2 regions of the Acetobacterium sp. MES1 genome follow, and region 2 is predicted to be linked to the other one. Evidence: a T-box and tRNA genes for the amino acid it is inferred to sense, from the RefSeq annotation. Region 2 holds a T-box; the other holds one or more tRNA genes.
What was found. A T-box is a leader RNA that pairs with one kind of tRNA and senses whether it is charged. The one in region 2 lies ahead of pheS (phenylalanine--tRNA ligase subunit alpha), so its partner is inferred to be a tRNA-Phe.

Region 1: it encodes a tRNA-Phe, which carries the amino acid that the T-box ahead of pheS (phenylalanine--tRNA ligase subunit alpha) is inferred to sense. The anticodon was not compared.

Annotation. Positions count from the first base shown of each region.
Region 1 covers NZ_MJUY01000047.1:148,844-159,039, reverse strand. Annotated here, with positions in the region: gene BI182_RS12960 (cation-translocating P-type ATPase) at 1-2,323, shown strand, start outside; tRNA gene BI182_RS12955 (tRNA-Pro) at 2,511-2,587, shown strand; tRNA gene BI182_RS12950 (tRNA-Ile) at 2,609-2,685, shown strand; tRNA gene BI182_RS12945 (tRNA-Phe) at 2,711-2,786, shown strand; gene BI182_RS12940 (amidase domain-containing protein) at 2,966-4,267, shown strand; gene BI182_RS12935 (M23 family metallopeptidase) at 4,417-5,757, shown strand; gene BI182_RS12930 (hypothetical protein) at 6,036-6,599, shown strand; gene BI182_RS12925 (regulatory protein RecX) at 6,650-7,342, shown strand; gene BI182_RS12920 (pyridoxamine kinase) at 7,432-8,283, opposite strand; gene pdxR (MocR-like pyridoxine biosynthesis transcription factor PdxR) at 8,384-9,778, shown strand; gene BI182_RS12910 (competence type IV pilus major pilin ComGC) at 9,876-10,196, shown strand, end outside.
Region 2 covers NZ_MJUY01000002.1:60,955-71,150, forward strand. Annotated here, with positions in the region: gene BI182_RS00290 (ABC transporter ATP-binding protein) at 1-387, shown strand, start outside; gene infC (translation initiation factor IF-3) at 558-1,097, shown strand; gene rpmI (50S ribosomal protein L35) at 1,193-1,396, shown strand; gene rplT (50S ribosomal protein L20) at 1,423-1,776, shown strand; gene BI182_RS00310 (TrkH family potassium uptake protein) at 1,907-3,283, shown strand; gene BI182_RS00315 (potassium channel family protein) at 3,298-3,966, shown strand; gene BI182_RS00320 (TrmH family RNA methyltransferase) at 3,969-4,787, shown strand; T-box leader at 4,793-5,024, shown strand; gene pheS (phenylalanine--tRNA ligase subunit alpha) at 5,059-6,081, shown strand; gene pheT (phenylalanine--tRNA ligase subunit beta) at 6,095-8,476, shown strand; gene BI182_RS00335 (DNA-processing protein DprA) at 8,491-9,369, shown strand; gene zapA (cell division protein ZapA) at 9,477-10,037, shown strand; gene lexA (transcriptional repressor LexA) at 10,081-10,196, opposite strand, start outside.

The sequences.
Region 1 (10,196 bases), on a different contig from region 2:
AAAGGTTAATATCCAGCCCCAATCCAAAACAAAAACCATTGGTAGAATTGTCAGGGATAATAGTTTAACCTTGTTTAACATGCTTAACATCATCCTGGCATTAATGGTTATTTTTGTACAGTCATTTCAAAACCTTCTATTTATTAATATTGTCATAATAAACACATTGATTGGTATCATTCAGGAAATTAAGGCAAAAAAAACCATTGATCGGCTCTCGTTGATTTCACAACCCCATGTGACGGTGATCAGGGATGGCAACCGCCAGGAAATTGTTTTTGAAAAAATCGTCCTGGACGATATTCTGATCCTCAAGGCTGGCAAACAGGTGCCATCCGATTCCCGGGTGGTCAAAGGTGAGCTGGAAGTCAATGAATCGTTGCTGACAGGTGAGTCAGATTCGATTATGAAATATGAGGGCGATTCGCTGCTGTCCGGCAGTTTTGTGGTTTCCGGGGAAGCCAGCGTTTTGGTGACTCAGGTTGGTCTGGAAAACTATGCCTCAAAACTGGTTGACGCTGTCAAGGTGGCAAAAAAACCGAACTCTGAAATTATGAAAGCATTGGGCTTTATTATGAAAAGCATCAGCATCGTGATTGTTCCCATTGGTCTGCTGCTTCTCTATAAGCAGTTGATCGTCCAGGCGCTGCCGCTTCAGGCTGGTGTGACCCAGACGGTGGCGGCATTGATTGGGATGATTCCGGAAGGGTTGGTACTCTTAACCAGTGTCGCCCTGGCCGTTGGGGTAATCCGGTTGGGACAGCATCAGACGCTGGTTCAGGAGCTTTATTGCATTGAGACGCTGGCCCGGGTCGATATGCTTTGTCTGGATAAAACCGGAACCATCACCGAGGGCAATATGGAAGTATTGTCAATGGAAACCCTTTGTCATGACAAAAATCCGGTTCAGGCGATCCGGGCTTTGATTGCCAATTTAAAAGATGATAATGCCACCTATCGGGCCCTTTATGAAAGTTGCAAGGGCGAGGCGCCCAAATGGCAGTGTGACCGGGTAGTTCCCTTTTCCTCGGAGCGGAAGTGGAGTGGTGCTTTTTTCAGCGACCAGGGCACCTTTGTGATCGGGGCACCGGAATTCATTTTAAAAGAGCGTTATCCGGAAATTCAGGATAAGGTTGAAGGCTATGCCAGTGAAGGCAATCGGGTTTTAATGTTGGGCTATGCTTCGGAACCATTTAAAGAGGATGGGAGTTTGCCGGATCATATCAAAACGGTGGCACTGTTGCCGATGGGCGATAAAATTCGTCAGGAAGCCAAGAAGACCCTGGAGTTTTTTAGAAATCAGGGAGTCACAATCAAAGTTATTTCCGGAGATAATCCAGTAACGGTATCTCAGGTTGCCCATCGGGCGGGTTTGCTGGATTGGGATAATTCTGTGGATGCCGCCACCCTCACCACCGAGGAGGATGTCCGTAAGGCTGCGCTGGACTATTCGGTTTTTGGTCGGGTAACCCCGGGGCAGAAACGACTTTTAATTGAATCGCTTAAAAATCAAGGTCATACCGTGGCGATGACTGGGGATGGGGTCAATGATGTACTGGCTTTAAGAGAGGCGGACTGTAGCATTGCCATGGCCGAAGGCAGCGATGCGGTGCGCCAGGTTTCACAGTTGGTCTTATTGGATTCCAACTTCGCCAGTTTTACCCGGGTCTTGATGGAAGGGCGCCGGGTTATTAATAATATTACCAGGGCGGCCTCGCTATTTTTGGTGAAAACCATGTTTTCGCTTTTGCTGGCGGTGATTGTGATCATTGCCAATGAGGCCTATCCTTTTGTACCGATTCAACTGACCTTGATCAGTGCGTTGACAATTGGGGCACCCTCGGTTTTTCTGGCCCTGGAGCCCAATAAGAACCGGATTACCGGCAACTTTCTCGAAAAGGTGCTCAAAAAATCCTTGCCGGGGGCGCTGACGGTGGTGTTTAATGTGGTGATGATCATGATCGTCGGCGCTTACCTGTCTCTCGATCATCAGCAAATTTCTACGCTGGCGGTTATTTCCACCGGTTTGATTGGCTTAGTGATTCTTTTTCGGGTCTGCCAGCCACTTGACAATAAGCGCTGGGCCTTATTCTTTGCGATGACGGTTTCATTTTTATGCTGTGTGCTGTTCTTGGAAGATTTGTTTTTCCTGACTCCAATCCAGGATTTTCTGCCAGCGATGTTTATCGTGTTGGGTATTACAACCTTGGATATCTATCCCTTGATCAGAATTTTTGGCTGGGGGGTTAATCGGGTTGAGGGTTATCTGAACCGCCGAGAAAAAGAATCAACCACTGCCAAGGCAACCGTATTGGAAAAATAGATACGGATCAAGCTTTTTCACAAAAGAGTCAAAAAAATGATTCTTTTGTGAAAAAAAGACTTGCATTAGGGTTTGCGATCGTGCTATAATAAGCAAGTCGTCAAAGATAAATCGTATCGAAAAGCATAAAGATAAAAAAGTCCTTGACAGCAGACACGAAAACATTTATAATAGTCAAGTATTGTATCGAGGTGTAGCGCAGTTTGGTAGCGCACATGGTTTGGGACCATGGGGCCGGAGGTTCGAATCCTCTCACCTCGACCATTTTTTTTAGAAATTACTTGGGGGCCTTTAGCTCAGTTGGTTAGAGCAACCGGCTCATAACCGGTAGGTCCGGGGTTCGAGCCCCTGAAGGCCCACCATATTTTTTTGCCAAGTTTTATATATGCCCAGATAGCTCAGTCGGTAGAGCAGGGGACTGAAAATCCCCGTGTCGGTGGTTCGATTCCGCCTCTGGGCACCACCACTTATAAAGATGACAGCGTAAGCTGTTTTTTTTATTTTTTGGATTATTGCCAGGTTTTGGTGGTACAGTATCAATAAATAATCGGTTTGTCGGTTTTTTTCAGATCTTCATGGTTTGTTCACGAGAAGTACACATTATAGATATATAATTGTTACAAATACTGAAGAGGTGGGGAAATGAAAAGAAGAAAAAATGCCATCAGGCGGAAACGAAGAAGAACAATGATCGGGCTGGTGATCATGACGATCATGGCAATGGGTGTCGTGTCTATCGGTGTCATGGCAAATTCAGATGCCGTTGCGACCAGTGCTGGGAGTATTTTTGATGCGAAACCGGAAAGTAATACGGCTAAAAGCGGAGGCAACATAAAAATTCGGGAGAGCGATGAGACAATCGATAGTGCCATGCTAAAACCGATCAATGACTATTTTGAAACCTATTTCCGTGCCATGGCCAATCTGGAAACGGAGGACCTTACCGGGATTTTTGTCGATCCCACCGGTGAAAATGCCTGGGTCAATCAGAGTGCCATGGACTATCTGATCCAACTGCGACAAAACCAGAGTAATGATCTGAGAATGAGTGACTATCAATGTGGCTTGACTGTGACAAGCGTTGACACCAATTCGGATGCGATCGAAGTGGTTCTGTTAGAAGACCATACCGTTAACTTTGCCTTTATCCCCGATGTGGAGTCTTCCAGTTCCGGGATTACCCACACCTTTTATCTCACGGAAACCGCTGATGGTTATGCCATCACTGAACATTATAAAGACGAGGACAGCTTTTTAATGCTGGAAGAAGCAATTGAAGGCAGTTATGACGATCCTGAGGTGGTGGCAGATGAACTGCTTAGTGATGCACTGGCAGTTATCGAAGCCTTGGCCGAGGAAAAGGATGACTTTAATTCAGAGGTATGGGAAAGCGAGACAGTAGCAGTTGATCATGACTATGATACGGAGGCAGCACTGGATTACGCCATGACCTGGGTTGATGCCATTGAAGTCGAGCGAAATGATGCTTATGGCAGTTATGATCGTTACGGTGGTAACTGCAATAATTATATTTCACAGTGTCTTTTTGCTGGTGGAATCCCCATGGACAGCGACGGTGACAACAAATGGAAATGGTACGGCGAAGAAGTGAATCTGGATGAAGTGGACTGGGGTCGGAGCCCTGCCTGGACCGGGGTTGAGGAATTTTACACCTACGCCAGCGAAAATGATGGCTATGGACTGGTGGCGCTTGTTGACGAGAACGTCTATTCGGGATCAATTGGCGATGTTTTACAATATGGACAAAATGGCGACTGGCTCCATTCGGTTATCATTACAGATGTAATTACGGACAGCGATGGAAAAATGGCAGATTATCTCATTAATTCGAATACCACGGATCGAATCAATTATCCGGCCAGTGCCTATGGTTATTCGGAATTGCGACTGATTAAAATTTTAGGCTGGAACGATGGCCAATAGTTGCAGCCGTATTTAGTGTCATACCCTTTCTTCCTGATTTATGAACGAATACCATAGCGAATAAAAAACGTTTAGACATACAAAATACTTGTAAAATATAAAGCCATATGGTATCATAAATGTAAATAAATTGTAACAGGAGGAGAGGCATGGAAAAAACTCAGAATTTTTTTGAAAAAGTCCGAGCAAGAATTAAAAAATACCGATTTAATTGGTCGACCAAGCAAGTTGAACATGATGAATTCGTAGAGATTGAACATGTCAATCACGGGGAAACGTTGAACAAAGACAAAAGGCGGCTGTTTAAAATGCGGGGCTCCGCAGTGGTGGTCTGTACTTTTTTAGTATTAGTGGGAGCCGGAGCAGTCGATGCGCAAACCCGGGCCTACGAGGTGATTTACAAAGGTACCAGTATTGGCTATATTGACAGTCTGGAAGTACTGGAAGCAGCAGTTGGTGATACCAGTGCTGATAAAAGTGGACGAAGAAACCGGGAAGGTAGCGATTATGAAATCCGGACGGCCCGATCTACAGATTTTTTAACAACAGAAGAAGTAACCCAAGTCATAACTGCCATCAGAACCGAGGAAAAGAATAATCAGCCGGAGGTTTTGGTTGCCCGTGTTGACAATGTGGAACCAGCTGCAGCGACAGCTTCTCAGGAAACACCCATCACAGATGCCGAAAAGCTTCAAACGGGCTCGGTTGCGGCTGTAGTTGAAGAAGAACCAATTCTTGAACCGGAGACAAACACTGCCAGTGTGGCTGCGAGTCATACGTCAGAGACACCAGTAAATCAAGCGACAGAAACCCCGGCGGTAGTGGCAGAGGTACCGGTTGAAGACGTACCAGTTATTGAAGCACCGGTGACTGAGGTTGTTGTTGAGGATATCCAGCCGGAAACATCTCCAGTTGATGAAGCACCAGTGGTGGACACTCCCGTGGTCGAAGCGCCGACAGAGGAAAATCCCATCACTGAACCACCAATAACTGATATTCCGGAAGAACCGGTTGCTGAGCTACCGGCGGTTGAAGCCCCGGCTGCTGAAACCCCGGCGGTAGAACCGGCCAAAGAGACGCCTCAGGCTCAGTTTATGATCCCGGCCAGTGGCCGGGTAGGAGAAATTCTCCGTGACTACGATGGCGGCTACTACAGCAATCATTATCGGGCGGCTGCGGTTGACATCTTAAACAGCGAAGGAACTGACATTTATGCAGCGGCCTCGGGAACGGTCACCTTGTCCAGCTGGTATGGTGGTTATGGCAAGTGTGTGATCATTGATCATGGCAACGGCTATTCAACCCTTTATGGACACTTCAGTTCGGTGGATGTAGTAGAAGGTCAGGCAGTTACCCAGGGTCAGCGTATTGGTGGAATGGGATCGACCGGATCGTCCACTGCCAATCATGTCCACTTTGAAGTACGGGTCAATGATGAGGCCCAGCCGATTGGCAATTACTTCAATATCAGTAGCGGCGATTATATTTAAACCATCAGACACCGAAATAACTGTGACTGAGGTTATCGCAAAACTACCGTACCGACCAATTATTAATCTGTTGTTCGCTGCGGAATCGGACAGGCGATGCCGTGTCCGCTCCGATGCGTACAACATGATATAACAATTGTCGGTACTGGGTTAGCTTTTTTACAGTCTGAGACACCGAAATGACGGTGTCTTTTTTTACCAAAAATCTTGCAGAACAGATAATAATATGGTATCATAATGTAACAAAAACGTAACGAATAAATACAAGAGGTAAATAAATGGACGAGACTGTAAAGATTGAAAGAGAAAAACGACGAATACAACGAAAAAGAAAGCGGCAGCGCAGTAGTATTGTCACCATTATGATACTATTTATATTAGCATCTGTGGGGGTTGTCAGTGCTCAAACCCAGGGATATGAAGTTTTTTATCATGGCGAAAGTCTTGGTTATGTGCAGAATTCGGGTGTTTTTAAATCGGCAGTTGATCGGATTGAAACCAACCTCAGAGAATGTTACAATTATGATAATCTTCATTTGGGCAATGGATTTCAACTGCTCCCGGCACGGGTCGAGAATCCCATGGATTTAGATACCTGTGTTAATGTCTTAAACAGCAAAGGCATTGCGCTTTATGTAGACGGCGCAGCTGTTTTAGTCGATGGCGAAAAAATAGGGACGATGACATCATTGACTGATGCAGAAAGTGTCATTGCGGCATATAAGAATTTAAGTAACAACAAAAATACCAGTGGGATAACATGTGTGGAAGTTACGGTGCCGCTATCGGAAACAAAGGATTTTGCAACGATGTTAACAGCCTTAAAAGTCCATTTAAAATAAAATCGACCAAACACCAGCTGTGGCTGGTGTTTTTTTACAGGAGGAGTGCGATGGGTGAAATAAGTCGGGAAAAAGCAATGGATCTGGCGGTAAAATATCTGTCTTTTAAGTCACGAACCAGCAGTGAAATGGTTGGATACCTGAAGAAAAAGAACGTCCCGGATACGATTATTGCTGAGGTGATGCAAAAGCTGGATGAATACCATTATATTGACGATGCAGTATATCTGAAAAATTATCTGGAGAACAATCGACAGCTGAATTATTATGGCTCCCGGCGACTGCTTCAGGATCTCAAAAAGCGGGGCCTTGGCGATGATTTACTGCTTTCACTGGTTGATCTTTTTCCCAGAGAAGTGGAAATGCACTGTTGTGAGATGGTGGCAAAAAAAAGCCTGGTGCTATTAAAGGGTCAAACGCCATTCCAACAGAAAAAAAAAGTGTACGAAAAACTGGGGCGGATGGGTTACCCCACCGAAATGGTTCTGGAAGTGATCAAAAACCTGGAATTAACTGACGAATTCATGGAATTATCGGCAGATGACTTGGTTCGGGAAGAAAAAAAGCAGCAAGAAAAGCTGGATCGGGACTTTCAAAAATATCTGCGCACTCAGCGCCAAAAAGGGCTAGCAGGAAAAGTCTTGATCTATCAGATCAAAAAGAGTTTAATGGGTCGGGGTTATCCCTATGAGTTGATCAATGAAAAGATCGAAGCGATGGAAGAAGAGCTGCTGGACGAATAAAAAAATCAGGAGATTGTTGATCGCCCGATTTTTTTATAGATAACCGATGGACCAAATAGTGTTATCAAAATGGCAGCTAATTTTTACAATTATAATCCCAAACGTTTTATCAAATAAGGAATAGCCCGTTCAAAGCACACGCCATAACGTTTTTCCTGCTGGAGCTCCACCGTTTTTAGAATACACTCCCGGGTGTAATCCACGGCGATCTGAGTGGCTTCTTGTAAATTAAAGTCGCTTAGCAGTCCGGCCAGTAGCGTACTTCCAAAAATATCCCCGGTACCATGGAAGTAATCAGCCACCCGGTCATTAAAGACGTAGTCAAACGTACGGGATTTTGCATCATAGGTAGCCGCTCCCAGTTTGGAGGGGTCAAATGAAATACCGGTGACCACTACTTTTGGGGAACCCAGTTGGGACAATCGGAGTAATAAGCCTTCGACGTAGTTTTGATCGTAGTCTTCACCAATATACGGCTCATCCAAGAGCAAGGCGGCTTCGGTGAGATTGGGAACGATGATATCCGCTTTGGCGCAAAGGGTGGTCATCCCCTTGGCCATTTCGGGCGTATAAATCGAATACAGCTCGCCGTGATCGGCCATTACCGGATCCACCAGGATCAGGTTTGTTTCTGTACGGAAGCGATCAAAGAGACTGGCAACCAAATCGATCTGTTCGAAGGAGCCTAAAAAACCGCTATACAATGCATCAAATTCCAGCTTTAGCGATTGCCAGTGATCAGAAATTGGACGGATGTCGGCGGTTAAATCGCGATAGGTAAAATCCGTAAAACCACCAGTGTGGGTGGACAAAACGGCGGTGGGCAAGACGCTGGTATCAAATCCAGCGGCGGAGATAATCGGCAGCGCTACAGTCAGAGAACATCTGCCGACACAGGATATATCATGGATCGCGGCAACCCGCTTTTGTTTATTTTGCATTTGAATCTCCTTGTTTAAATTAAGTCTATTATATGCTAAAATTGAACCTGTGGAAAGTCTCAGTTAATCAAAAAACTATGGATTCAGATTAGGAGGAGCAATGCTTACCATCCCATTCAAAAATAAAGGTTCCTTTTTGTATGTAGAAATATATGAATTTATCAAGCAGGAAATAACGGACGGCAACTTGAAATATGGGGAGAAACTTCCGTCCAAACGAAGTCTGGCCAGTCATCTGGCAGTCAGCGTGAATACAGTGGATACAGCCTATAGTCAGTTGGTGGCGGAAGGCTACCTGGAAGCCATTCCCAAAAGGGGTTACTTTGTTTGTCAGATCGCAACCTATCTTGTGAAAGATGCCAATCGCATTCAGGATAAAAGAGCGACAATAAAAAAAACAGAAGTGGTTACAATTGATTTTTCTCCCAATGCCATCGATCAGCGGATTTTCCCCTATGATGCCTTTCGGAAAATATTCAAATCGACTTTTAATGAGTATGATAACAACTTATTAAACAAACCCGATATTCAAGGGGAACTGGAGCTGAGAAAGGCTCTGGTGGATTTGCTCTATCACTCCCGGGGAGTGCGCTGTCATGCGGAGCAAATCATCATTGGGTCAGGGACCGATCATCTCCTACAGATTTTAGGGCTGCTGTGGGGCCGAAATAAACCGGTGATATTGGAGAATCCGGTTTACTTAAAAGCCTATCATATTTTTGAAAAAATGGGCAACCCGGTTATTTCCGTCGATATTGATGAAAAGGGGATTCAAATAGAACCGCTGAAAAATTATTCGAATGTCGCAATTTATGTAACGCCTTCCCACCAATTTCCTCTGGGGATGAGTATGCCGATCGATCGACGGATTCGATTGTTGAATTTTGCCAACCAGGAAGAAGGAAACTATATTATTGAGGATGATTACGACAGTGAATTTCGTTATAATGAAAAGCCGTTGCCGTCGCTGCAGAGTATTGACAATAGTGGCCGGGTGATATATATGGGTACCTTTTCAAAATCGATCGCTCCGTCATTCCGGATCAGTTACATGGTATTACCCGGAGAATTGCTAAAGGCCTATCAGGAAACGGCGGAGGCTATCAGCTCACCGGTTTCCAGTTTGGAGCAAAAAATGATTGGAGCCTTTATTGCCAGTGGATTTTTTGAAAAACATGTGAATAAAATGAGGAAAGTCTATAAAGGAAAGCGGATTGTTTTGATGAATGCGTTAAAAAACCTGGGCAGTCAGGTCAAAATCACCGGGGAAAATGCCGGTCATCATCTATTGGTACAGCTTGATAATGGCCTCACGGAAGAAGAAATGTATCACCGGGCCCTGGCCAGGGGGATCCGGGTTTATCCAGTATCACCCTATTTTATCCACGGTTTGCCAAAGCATTATAAAAGTATGGTTTTGCTGGGATACGGTTCGCTCACCGATGAACAGATTCACAACGGGATTGGGATTTTAAAAAAAGCATGGGATTTGTAATGATTATGTTGTGCAAAGAGTAAATAAGCTAAATATTTACTCTTTTTTTTATTTTCCAAGAGTGGTAATATCGAGTAAAAAGAGATAGGAGATAAAAATGGGAAGTAAATGCAAAGCAAATGGCAAGCCGAAGCGTCACAGACGAAATGATCTTAACGGGTTTACACTGATGGAAATGATCGTCGTGATTGCAATATTAGGGGCATTGGCGGCTTTAGCTATTCCACGGTTTACCGGTGTTCTCGCAAATTCTCAGGAAAAGACAGATCAGGCGAATATCCGCATTGTTGAAAGCGCCATTGAGCTCTATCAGGCTGAAAAAGGGGAGTTGCCAACGGGAGTGGATACCTTTAATGAACTGGTTACAGAATTACATCGTGTTGGCTATCTAAAAAATGCAGAACTTAAACCGGTGAGT
Region 2 (10,196 bases):
GGGCTTGAGAATCGTCTTCATGCTAAGGTTGGTCTGCTCTCTGGTGGACAGCGGCAGGCCTTGACCCTACTGATGGCAACTCTGAAAAAACCTAAACTGCTATTGCTGGATGAACATACAGCGGCATTGGATCCCAAAACGGCTGATAAGGTTCTAAAACTCAGTGACCGTTTTGTCCACGAAGGGAATCTGACCACCCTGATGGTCACCCATAATATGCGCCACGCCATTGAGCATGGGAATCGCTTGATTATGATGCATGAAGGCCACGTAATTTTAGATATCAGTGGTGAAGAAAAACAGAGTCTCACAGTTGAAGATCTACTAAAACGCTTTGGCCAGGTCAGTGGCGAAGAGTTTGCCAACGACCGGGCTTTACTTTCATAAAAAAAACTTGACAATCGATCTGAATAAGCATATAATAGCTGAGTAACAAAGTAGAGGAACACACACTTCTCACCTCATTTCTCAGGGAAATAGGTAAATATGAATGAACGCATAATCATTGTTCGTAAGTATTTTTTTGCAGGTGGAGTAACTCTACCTGCAATTTTTTTATATGGAGGTATATTACTATTAGCAAAGATGTTCAACACGAAATTAATAACGAGATCCGTGATCGCGAAATCCGTGTAATTGACGAAACTGGAGAAATGCTTGGTGTCATGAATACCAGAGAAGCTCAAGCATTAGCCGATGAAAAAAATTTGGATCTAGTGAAAGTTTCACCAAACGCAAAACCGCCGGTTTGTAAGATTCTTGACTACGGTAAGTTTAGATACGAAGAAATTCAACGATTAAAAGAAGCCAAAAAAAATCAAAAAGCTGTGGTTATTAAAGAAATTCGTATGTCGGTTCGAGTTGAAGAGCATGATATTAATGTTAAAATTAAAAATTGCATCAAGTTTTTAGAGCAAGGCAGTCGAGTTAAGGTGGCGATCCGTTTCCGAGGCCGTGAAATGGCTTACACCGAACAGGGAAAAGAAGTATTACTGGATTTTGCTGAGCGGGTTGCTGATCTGGCGGTAGTCGAAAAAGCACCAAAAATTGAAGGCCGAAACATGGTTATGTATTTAGCCCCCAAAAAAGATAAGTAATTCACACTGTTAATTGACTATCTGATTGTGAAACTTTCGTTTCTCAGATATAGTTTTTTATAAATGAAACCTTGTACAGGGAGGAGGAAATAGTTATGCCAAAAATGAAAACCCACCGTGGTGCTGCAAAGCGTTTTAAAATAAAAAAATCAGGTTATATTAAACGTTCAAGAGCGTTCAAACGTCATATTCTTAACAAAAAGAGCAGCAAGCGAAAAAGAAATTTAAGAAAAGCAACTGGTTTAGCTCCTGGCGATGCTAAAGTAGTAATGAAAATGATCAAAATCGTAAAAAGATAATATTTGAAGATAGGAGGAAATAGATAATGCGAATTAAAAAAGGCGTTAATGCCAAAAAGAAACATAAAAAAGTACTAAAACTTGCAAAAGGCTATTATGGTGCTAAAAGTAAGTTATATCGATCAGCGAATGAAGCCGTTATGCGAGCACTCAGATCTTCATATGTTGGCCGTAAAGAAAAGAAACGAAACTTCCGAAGATTATGGATCACCCGAATCAATGCCGGTGCCAGAATACATGGTTTAAGCTACAGCAAATTCATGTTTGGTTTAAAACAGGCAGGTGTTGAAATCGACCGTAAAATCTTAGCAGATCTGGCAATGAATGACAGTAATGCTTTTAAAGACTTAGTTGAAGTATCAAAGAAGAACATGAACTAATCGTAATGAAAAACTTCTCAACGGATTATCCATGCTTGAGAAGTTTTTTTTATGGATATTATTCTTGCTTTTTTATTGTGTCGTGTTAGAATAGGTATGGTTATTAAATATTTAAGGCAGGAATCGAATCATGGCAGAAAAAATACGCTGGAACTTTAAAAAATTTGCGGGACAACGTTCCCCGGCAGAAATGCTGATTTATGGATTTGCACTGGTGATCCTACTGGGAGCCATTTTGTTGACCTTGCCGATGGCCAGCGCATCAGGAACCAGCGGTGGTTTTATTAATGCGTTATTTACGGCTACCTCAGCAGTATGCGTAACGGGGCTTGTGGTTGTGGACACCGGCACCTTTTGGTCGGTATTTGGGAAAGTCGTTATTATTTTACTGATACAGATCGGTGGCCTGGGCTTCATGTCATTGACGACAATGTTTTTTGTACTGGCGGGAAAACGGATTACGATCAAGGATCGTCTGCTGATTCAATCCTCAGTGAACATGGATTCACTTTCCGGAGTAGTTAAATTCACCAAGTACATTTTCTTTTCATCGCTGATCATTGAAACAGTTGGGGCATTATTGTTGGCCCTGGTTTTTATTCCGGAATATGGATTTTTGCGGGGCACTGCCTTCAGCTTTTTTCATTCGATTTCTGCCTTTTGTAATGCTGGTTTTGATCTATTTGGGAATTACTCCAGCCTGACAAAATATGTCGGTAATTTTATTGTCAATTTTGTGATTGGCGGGCTGATTATTCTGGGGGGGCTGGGATTTGCCGTTACCAGTGATATCATTAACATTCGAAAATTTGAAAAAATGACTATGCATGCCAAACTGGCCCTGACAGTCACCGGTGTTCTTTTGATTATTGGTTTTGTGCTTTTTTTTGTTTTTGAATACAATAATCCGATGACGATGGGAAAGCTTTCTTTTCCCGAAAAACTACTGGCCGCCGCTTTCCAGTCGATCACACCAAGAACTGCTGGTTATAATACCATTGACATTGCCGCTTTAACAACACCATCATTGTTTTTAACCATGCTGTTTATGTTTATCGGAGCTTCACCGGGGTCCACCGGTGGCGGCGTTAAAACCACCACCTTTGCGATTATTATGATGACGGTTGTCTCCGTTCTTCATGGTCGAAAAGATGTGGTGGCCTTTAAGCGTAGCATCATGGGCCCGGCAATCCGTCGGTCCATTTCGGTGATTGTCATTGCATTGGGTATTGTCATCTTTATGATTTTTGTGTTATTATGTACTGAACCTGAAGCTTCTTTTGAAACGGTGGTTTTTGAAGTTCTTTCAGCATTTGGTACGGTTGGCTTAACAACCGGTTTAACCCCTCATTTATCAACAGCGGGGAAAATAGCCATCAGTTTGACCATGTTTGTTGGCCGGCTGGGTCCGTTAACGGTAGCCTATGCGATTTCACGCAGTGAAAAGCGAGCCCGAGAAAACGTGGGAAATTTCAAATTGCCGGAAGGCAACATTATGATTGGCTAGAGGAGGAGTATTAATTGAAAGAAAAGCAGTTTGCGGTTCTTGGTTTAGGGCGTTTTGGTGAAGCACTGGCCATCACCCTCAGCGAATTGGGCTGTAATGTTGTTGTCGTCGATAATGACGAAGAAAAAATTCAAAACATTGCGAATTTGGTAACCTATGCGGTGCAAGCGGATGTGACCGATATTAATGCACTGAAATCGATTGGCTTGAAGAATGTCGATGCGGTGGTGGTTTCCATTACCTCAGACATTAACAGCAGTATTATGGGTATTGTCAATGCTCAGGAACTGGGAATCAATGAAATTTATGGAAAAGCCAACAATGCCCAGCACGAAAAGGTGCTACTTAAATTAGGGGTCAAAAAAGTATTTTCTCCAGAGCGGGACATGGGTGAGCGGGTTGCGCATAATCTGTTTTCCGGCGATTTTATCGATATTTTGGAGCTGGATACCAATCATTCCATCGTTGAGGTGGAGTCCCTTCATATTTGGGAAGGAAAAAACCTGGAACAGTTAAACCTCCGGGAAAAACATGGCTTAAATGTAATTGCAATTCGGAGTCTGGATGTCTTAAATGCTTCGCCATTGGCCAGTGATGTGATTCATGCCGGAGATAAACTGATTGTGATGGGGGAGAATCGCTCCATTAATGAGATTAACAAACTGTCCCGAAAAGACCATTAACGATGTTTCCAGAAATTACATCAAAAAATAATGAGCAACTGAAGTATCTGCGTAAACTCAGCAGTAAATCCTTTCGGGACGCCGAAGGTACCTTTGCCATCGAAGGCACCAAGCTTTTTCTGGAAGCAGTTAAAAATCAATTGCAGTTTAAGCAGATCTTTATTACCAGCACTTGGCTAAAGATTAATGGCGCATCTGTCAGGGATCGTCTGGTTACTTTGGAGAACAATAAAGTTGCCATTGCAATCGTCAGTCCGACGATTCTGGCAAGCCTGTCCGGTTTACAAAAACCCGAAGGAATTATGGCGGTACTGCATAAAATTAATAGCCGACCGGGAACCTTCAAGCGTACGGTTTTACTGGAGGATGTTCAGGATCCCTACAATGTTGGTACCATTATTCGTACTGCCGATGCAGCAGGTTTTGACTGTGTGGTGACGTCTGCTAAAACAGCGGATATTTACAATGAGAAGGTACTACGGGGTTCGATGGGTTCGGTCTTTCACTTGCCGATTTATCAGGTCGTTTCGCTGCTTGATACGGTCAAGCAGTTAAAAGAGCAGCAGGTAACGATCATCGGTACTTCCTTAAGTGGCAGTTGTTTATGGGAACGCCAGTCCCTCAACGGTTCATTTGCCATCGTTATGGGGAATGAATCCCAGGGAATGTCGAAGCAAATGAGTGAATGCTGCGATCTGTTACTGAAAATTCCCATTTTGGGTCAAGCGGAGTCACTGAATGTGGCAACGGCTGCAGGTATAATCATGTATGATCTGATTCGAGATTTTAAGGAATGCCAGACCAAAGTAAAAGATAATTAAATAACTTATCTACAATGATAGAGCGAGTAAATAAAGATGAGACTTTACAGAGAAAAAATCCCAGGCTGAGAGATTTTGTGTTTAAATTTATTGAAGTTCCCTCTGGAGTTTTAGCTGTGAACCGCATCAACCAATTTTGATGATTGATAGCAGCTAACGTTAATTGCGTTAAAATTTTAAGTGAATACAATTATGTATTAATTTAAGGTGGTACCGCGGAATGATTTCGTCCTTTTGAGAGGACGATTTTTTTATTTATAAGGAGAAAGAAATGGAGCTAGAACTCAAACAATTACGAGATCGCTGTATAGCTGATCTAAGTGCCGTTACCGAACTGAAATCACTGGATAATGTCCGGATTAAGTATCTGGGTAAAAAAGGCGAACTGACCATTGCCCTAAAAGGAATGGGCAAGCTTTCCAACGAGGAACGTCCGGTCATTGGCAAGCTGGCCAATGAAATCCGGGAAGAAATTGAAAGTAACATCATGGCGCAAAAACAGTTACTGGAACAACAGGAAATTGAAGCGCAGATCAAAGAAGAACGTATCGATGTGTCCCTGCCTGGACAAAAACATCAGGCGGGAAACCTGCATCCGTTAACTACGATTATCAATGATTTAAAAGAAATCTTTCTGGGAATGGGCTTCTCCATTGCCGAAGGTCCGGAGATTGAATGGGCAAAATATAATTTTGACTATTTGAATGTGCCTCAGGATCATTCGGCCAGAGACCTCCAGGACACTTTTTACTATCAGGATGATATCGTGCTGAGAACTCAGACTTCACCGGTTCAAGTTCGGGTTATGGAAGAACAGCAACCACCCCTGCGGATTATTTCACCGGGTCGGGTTTATCGCTTTGATGAAATCGACGCTACCCATTCTCCAGTCTTCCATCAGATGGAGGGATTGGTGATTGATAAAGGCATCACCATGAGCGATCTTAAAGGAACCCTTGATTTATTTGCCAAGAAACTCTTTGGTGAACAGACGAAAACCAAGTTCCGCCCCCACCAGTTCTATTTTACCGAGCCCAGCGCTGAGATGGATGTAACCTGCTTTAAATGCGGCGGCGTTGGCTGTAAGGTTTGCAGCAACACCGGCTGGATTGAAATTCTCGGTTGCGGAATGGTTCACCCGAATGTTTTGCGCTTCTGTGGCATTGACCCGGATGAATACAGCGGCTTTGCCTTTGGCATGGGCCTTGACCGGATCACAATGATCAAGTATGGCATCAACGATCTGCGTTTATTGTTTGAAAATGATCTGCGTTTTTTAGCGCAATTTAAATAGGAGGAACCCAATTATGCTCGTTTCACTGAATTGGTTAAAAGAATTTGTTGATATAAAAATGGCACCGTTTGATTTTGGGGAGGCTCTGACGATGTCCGGGACAAAGGTGGAAACCCTAACGGTTGTTTCAGAAAATGTGGTTAATATCTTTACCGGACAAATTACCAAAATTGAAGCCCATCCCAATGCGGATAAGCTGACCGTCTGTACCGTGGATATGGGAACTGACCAACGGGTGATTGTCACTGCGGCCAAGAATGTCTTTGAAGGTGCCATTGTTCCGGTGGCCATTGATGGTGCGGTAATTGCCAATGGTACCAAAATCGGCACCAATGATTTTCGGGGATTGCTTTCCTATGGGATGTTCTGCTCGATTGAAGAACTGGGAATGAACACCGATTTATTTTCTAAAGAAATCATGGAAGGGATTCTGATTCTGCCGGAAAATACGCCGCTGGGAATGGATGCCCGGGAACTTTTGTGGCTTGATGACGTGATCATCGATGTGGAACTGACGGCTAACCGATCGGATTGCCAATCGATTGTGGGGATCGCCCGGGAAGCGGCAGCAACCCTGGATCTGCCAATGGCTGAAGTACCAGTTTATGACGCCACCGCAGAAAGTGCTGATGAAATCGCCGACTATTTGGCCGTACGTATTGAAGATTCTGCCTGCCCCCGATATGTCGCCAAGATGCTCAAAGTCAAGAAAATAGAAGACTCACCGCTGTGGATGCAGAAAAAGCTGCTAAACAGTGGGGTGCGGCCAATCAACAATATTGTTGACGTCACCAACTACGTGATGCTGGAGCTGGGCCAACCGCTCCATGCTTTTGATTACCACAGCCTTAAGTCACAGGAAATTGTGGTTACAACCACTGCCGATAAGAAGATGGTCACCTTAGACGATAAAGAGCGGGAAATTGATGAATCGATGCTGATGATCACCAATGGCAAGGCTCCAGTGGCCATTGCCGGAGTCATGGGCGGTGAAAACTCAGAAATCACCGATAAAACCAGTCTGATTGTTCTGGAATCGGCTAATTTTAACAAAGGCAGTGTACGTCTAACGGCTAAGCAACTGGGCCTGCGAACCGAAGCCTCATCCCGGTTTGAAAAGGGTGTTGATCCGGAATTAGCCGCAGTGGCAGCACTGCGGGCCACTCAGCTGCTACTGGATATTGGTGCCTGTGATGTTATCGAAGGGATGATTGATGTTTACCCTCAGGTGGCTGCATTAAAAAAAGTTGCCCTCGATGTTAATTGGTTTAATGCGTTTGTGGGGATTTCTTTGACTGTTGAGGAAGTTTCAAGCATGCTGACCCGGTTATTCTTTACGGTGAACAAAATAAGCGATGCCGTTTTGGAAGTTGAAGTGCCCAGTTATCGGATGGACATTGAGCTTAAAGAAGATCTGGCCGAGGAAGTGGTAAGGATTTTTGGCTATGATCGCATCCCTGGTACCATAATGGGCGGCGAAACCATGGTTGGCGGTAAAACCCCAGTGCAGAAATTTGAAGACAGCCTGAAAAACATTCTGGTGGGTCAGGGCTATTTTGAAACCCTGACATCCTCCTTTACCAGCGAAAAGCGTCTTCAGGGACTGAATACACAGCTTCCGGATAACCTGATTCCGCTGATTAATCCGCTGGGGGAAGAAAACAGCATCATGCGCCATACCCTCATTGGCCATCAGCTGGAAGTGATTTCACTAAACTATAATCGTAAAAACCCGGCGGGCTGTTTTTTTGAATTGTCCAATACCTATCGCAAAAACACCAAGCCAGGAGAATTACCGGTTGAAGCCAAAAAACTGGCCATCAGTTCCTATGGCAGCGGGGATTATTTTGAATTAAAAGGGGTTGTTGAGCTCTTGCTTGAGCATTTTGGAATTTACTATCCGGAGTTTGTTGCTGGCGGATCGGACTTCCTTCATCCCGGACGAAAAGCAGAAATTTTTGCCAATGGGACCAAACTCGGGGAAATCGGCGAGATTCATCCGATGGTTGTCAAGCATTATGAACTGCCGAAACGGTGTTATGTTTGTCAGTTATCGTTTGATGAACTTTTTGAATGTGCCAGCCTGGATAATAAATTTACTGATCTGCCAAAATTCCCGGCTTCTAATCGCGATTTGGCTATTTTACTCAAAGCTGAAATTCCGGCGGCAGCGATTGCGGCAATTATCCGTAAAAACAGCGGCGAAATCCTTGAAAGCATTGAATTGTTTGACGTCTATACCGGAGCTCAAATTCCGGCCGGTTATAAGAGTCTGGCCTATGCCTTAAACTTCCGTCATCACGAACGAACCCTCACTGACAATGATATTAATCCGGTTATCGACCAGATTCTCGGTGAATTGAAACAGGCATTTGATGCCCAACTCCGTGAGTAAGTATTGAAACGATCATGAATCTGATTTGTGAACATATTGTCGGGCTTCAGCAATTAAAAGGGGTCGGTCGACAGAAAACGATCCGCTTGCTGGAGTTGATCACCGCTCCTCAGCAGCTTTGTTTCCGGGAGTTGGTTGAAATCGGCCAGACTTTTGGGATGATTTCCAGCCAGATCAGCAAGGCCGAAATCGCAGCTGCTGAGGACTGTGCCCAGACGCTGGCCGAACAATGCGGTCAGCTGGGAATCTCTTGCTGCTCGTATTGGGATGAAGCGTTTCCGGATAGTCTGAAATTTTCGGATCATCCGGTGTTGATTTTTTATCAGGGCGACTTGAGTATTTTAACACATTCCAAACGGGCGGCAGTGATTGGCAGCCGCCAACCTTCCGCCTTGGGGGCAGATTTTGCTTTTCAAGCAGGTAAGTTACTGGCCGAAAACAATTTTGTGGTAGTCAGTGGCCTGGCGATCGGTTCTGATTCTTATGGGCACCAGGGTTGTTTGGATGCCGGTGGGAAGACGGTGGCCTTTCTGCCTTCTGGTTTAGCTCCGGTTTATCCCAGCACCAATCAGCAGTTGGCAGATAAAATCTGTGGCATGGGGGGCTGTCTGGTATCCGAATACCCCCATCATGAAACCCTTCTGCCATATAAGTTCGTAGAGCGGGATCGTCTTCAGAGTGCGTCCAGTCAGTTTGTGATTGTTTCCAATTTTACGCCGGGGAGCGGTACCATTTATACCCTGGATTACGCCAGAAAATACCAGAAAGCGATTTATTCCATTCCGGTTATCCATAGCGAATCACGGGCTGGTTTTAAGCATCTTGAGATAAAACAGATTGACTACCGAATTTTAAGCAATACAGAACTGGCTGATGTCATTGAGCAGTATTAATTGATAAATCAATTGTAATTTTCTTGTTTATTACCTATAATAGAATATAACAAAGAAGAACCTTTTTATCACTTTTGAGAACTAAATTTATTTCACAGGAGGAAAAAATGCCTGAACAAACAATCATGGAATTACGCATACTCGATACCGAATTTAATCTAAAGGCCAAGGGAAACGAAGAGCATATTAAGCACGTTTCTGACTACGTCAATACCGAATTGGAACGGGTCAAGGCTGCGAATCCCTTCACAAACCATATTCGGATTGCGATTTTAGGCTGTATGAATATTACCGAGCGGCTTTTCAACGCAGAGGAAGAAGTTCGGAGCAGTGAAGAAGTAAAAGCCAAAGAAGTCGGCGAGGTGAAACAAGTTAAAGCTGAACTCAAGAAACTCAGCGATTTGCTGGCCGAAGAACAGGCAAAATATCAAGCACTGGCTGAAGAGAAAGACTTATTGCAAAAAGAACTGGATGAAAAAAATGATCTGTTGGCCCAATACCGGGAACACTTACGACAAGGAAAAATTGAAAGTGAAACCAGCCGCAAAACAATCCTGGATCTCCAGAATCAGTTGTTTGAAAGCCAGATCGAATTGGTCAAAGCCAACAAAAATCATATCGAAAAAGATGTCTTTAAAAGCATTGAAGACAAAATGAAACTGGACTAACGGAAAATAAAAAAAAGATGTTTGCACATCTTTTTTTATTGCTCTAAAATTTGCGGATCAGACCGGTTACCTTGCCAAGAATTTTGATATCCTGGGCATTGCAGAAAATCGGATCCATGGTTTTATTTTCCGGTTGCAGCCGGATTTTATTGGGCTCGT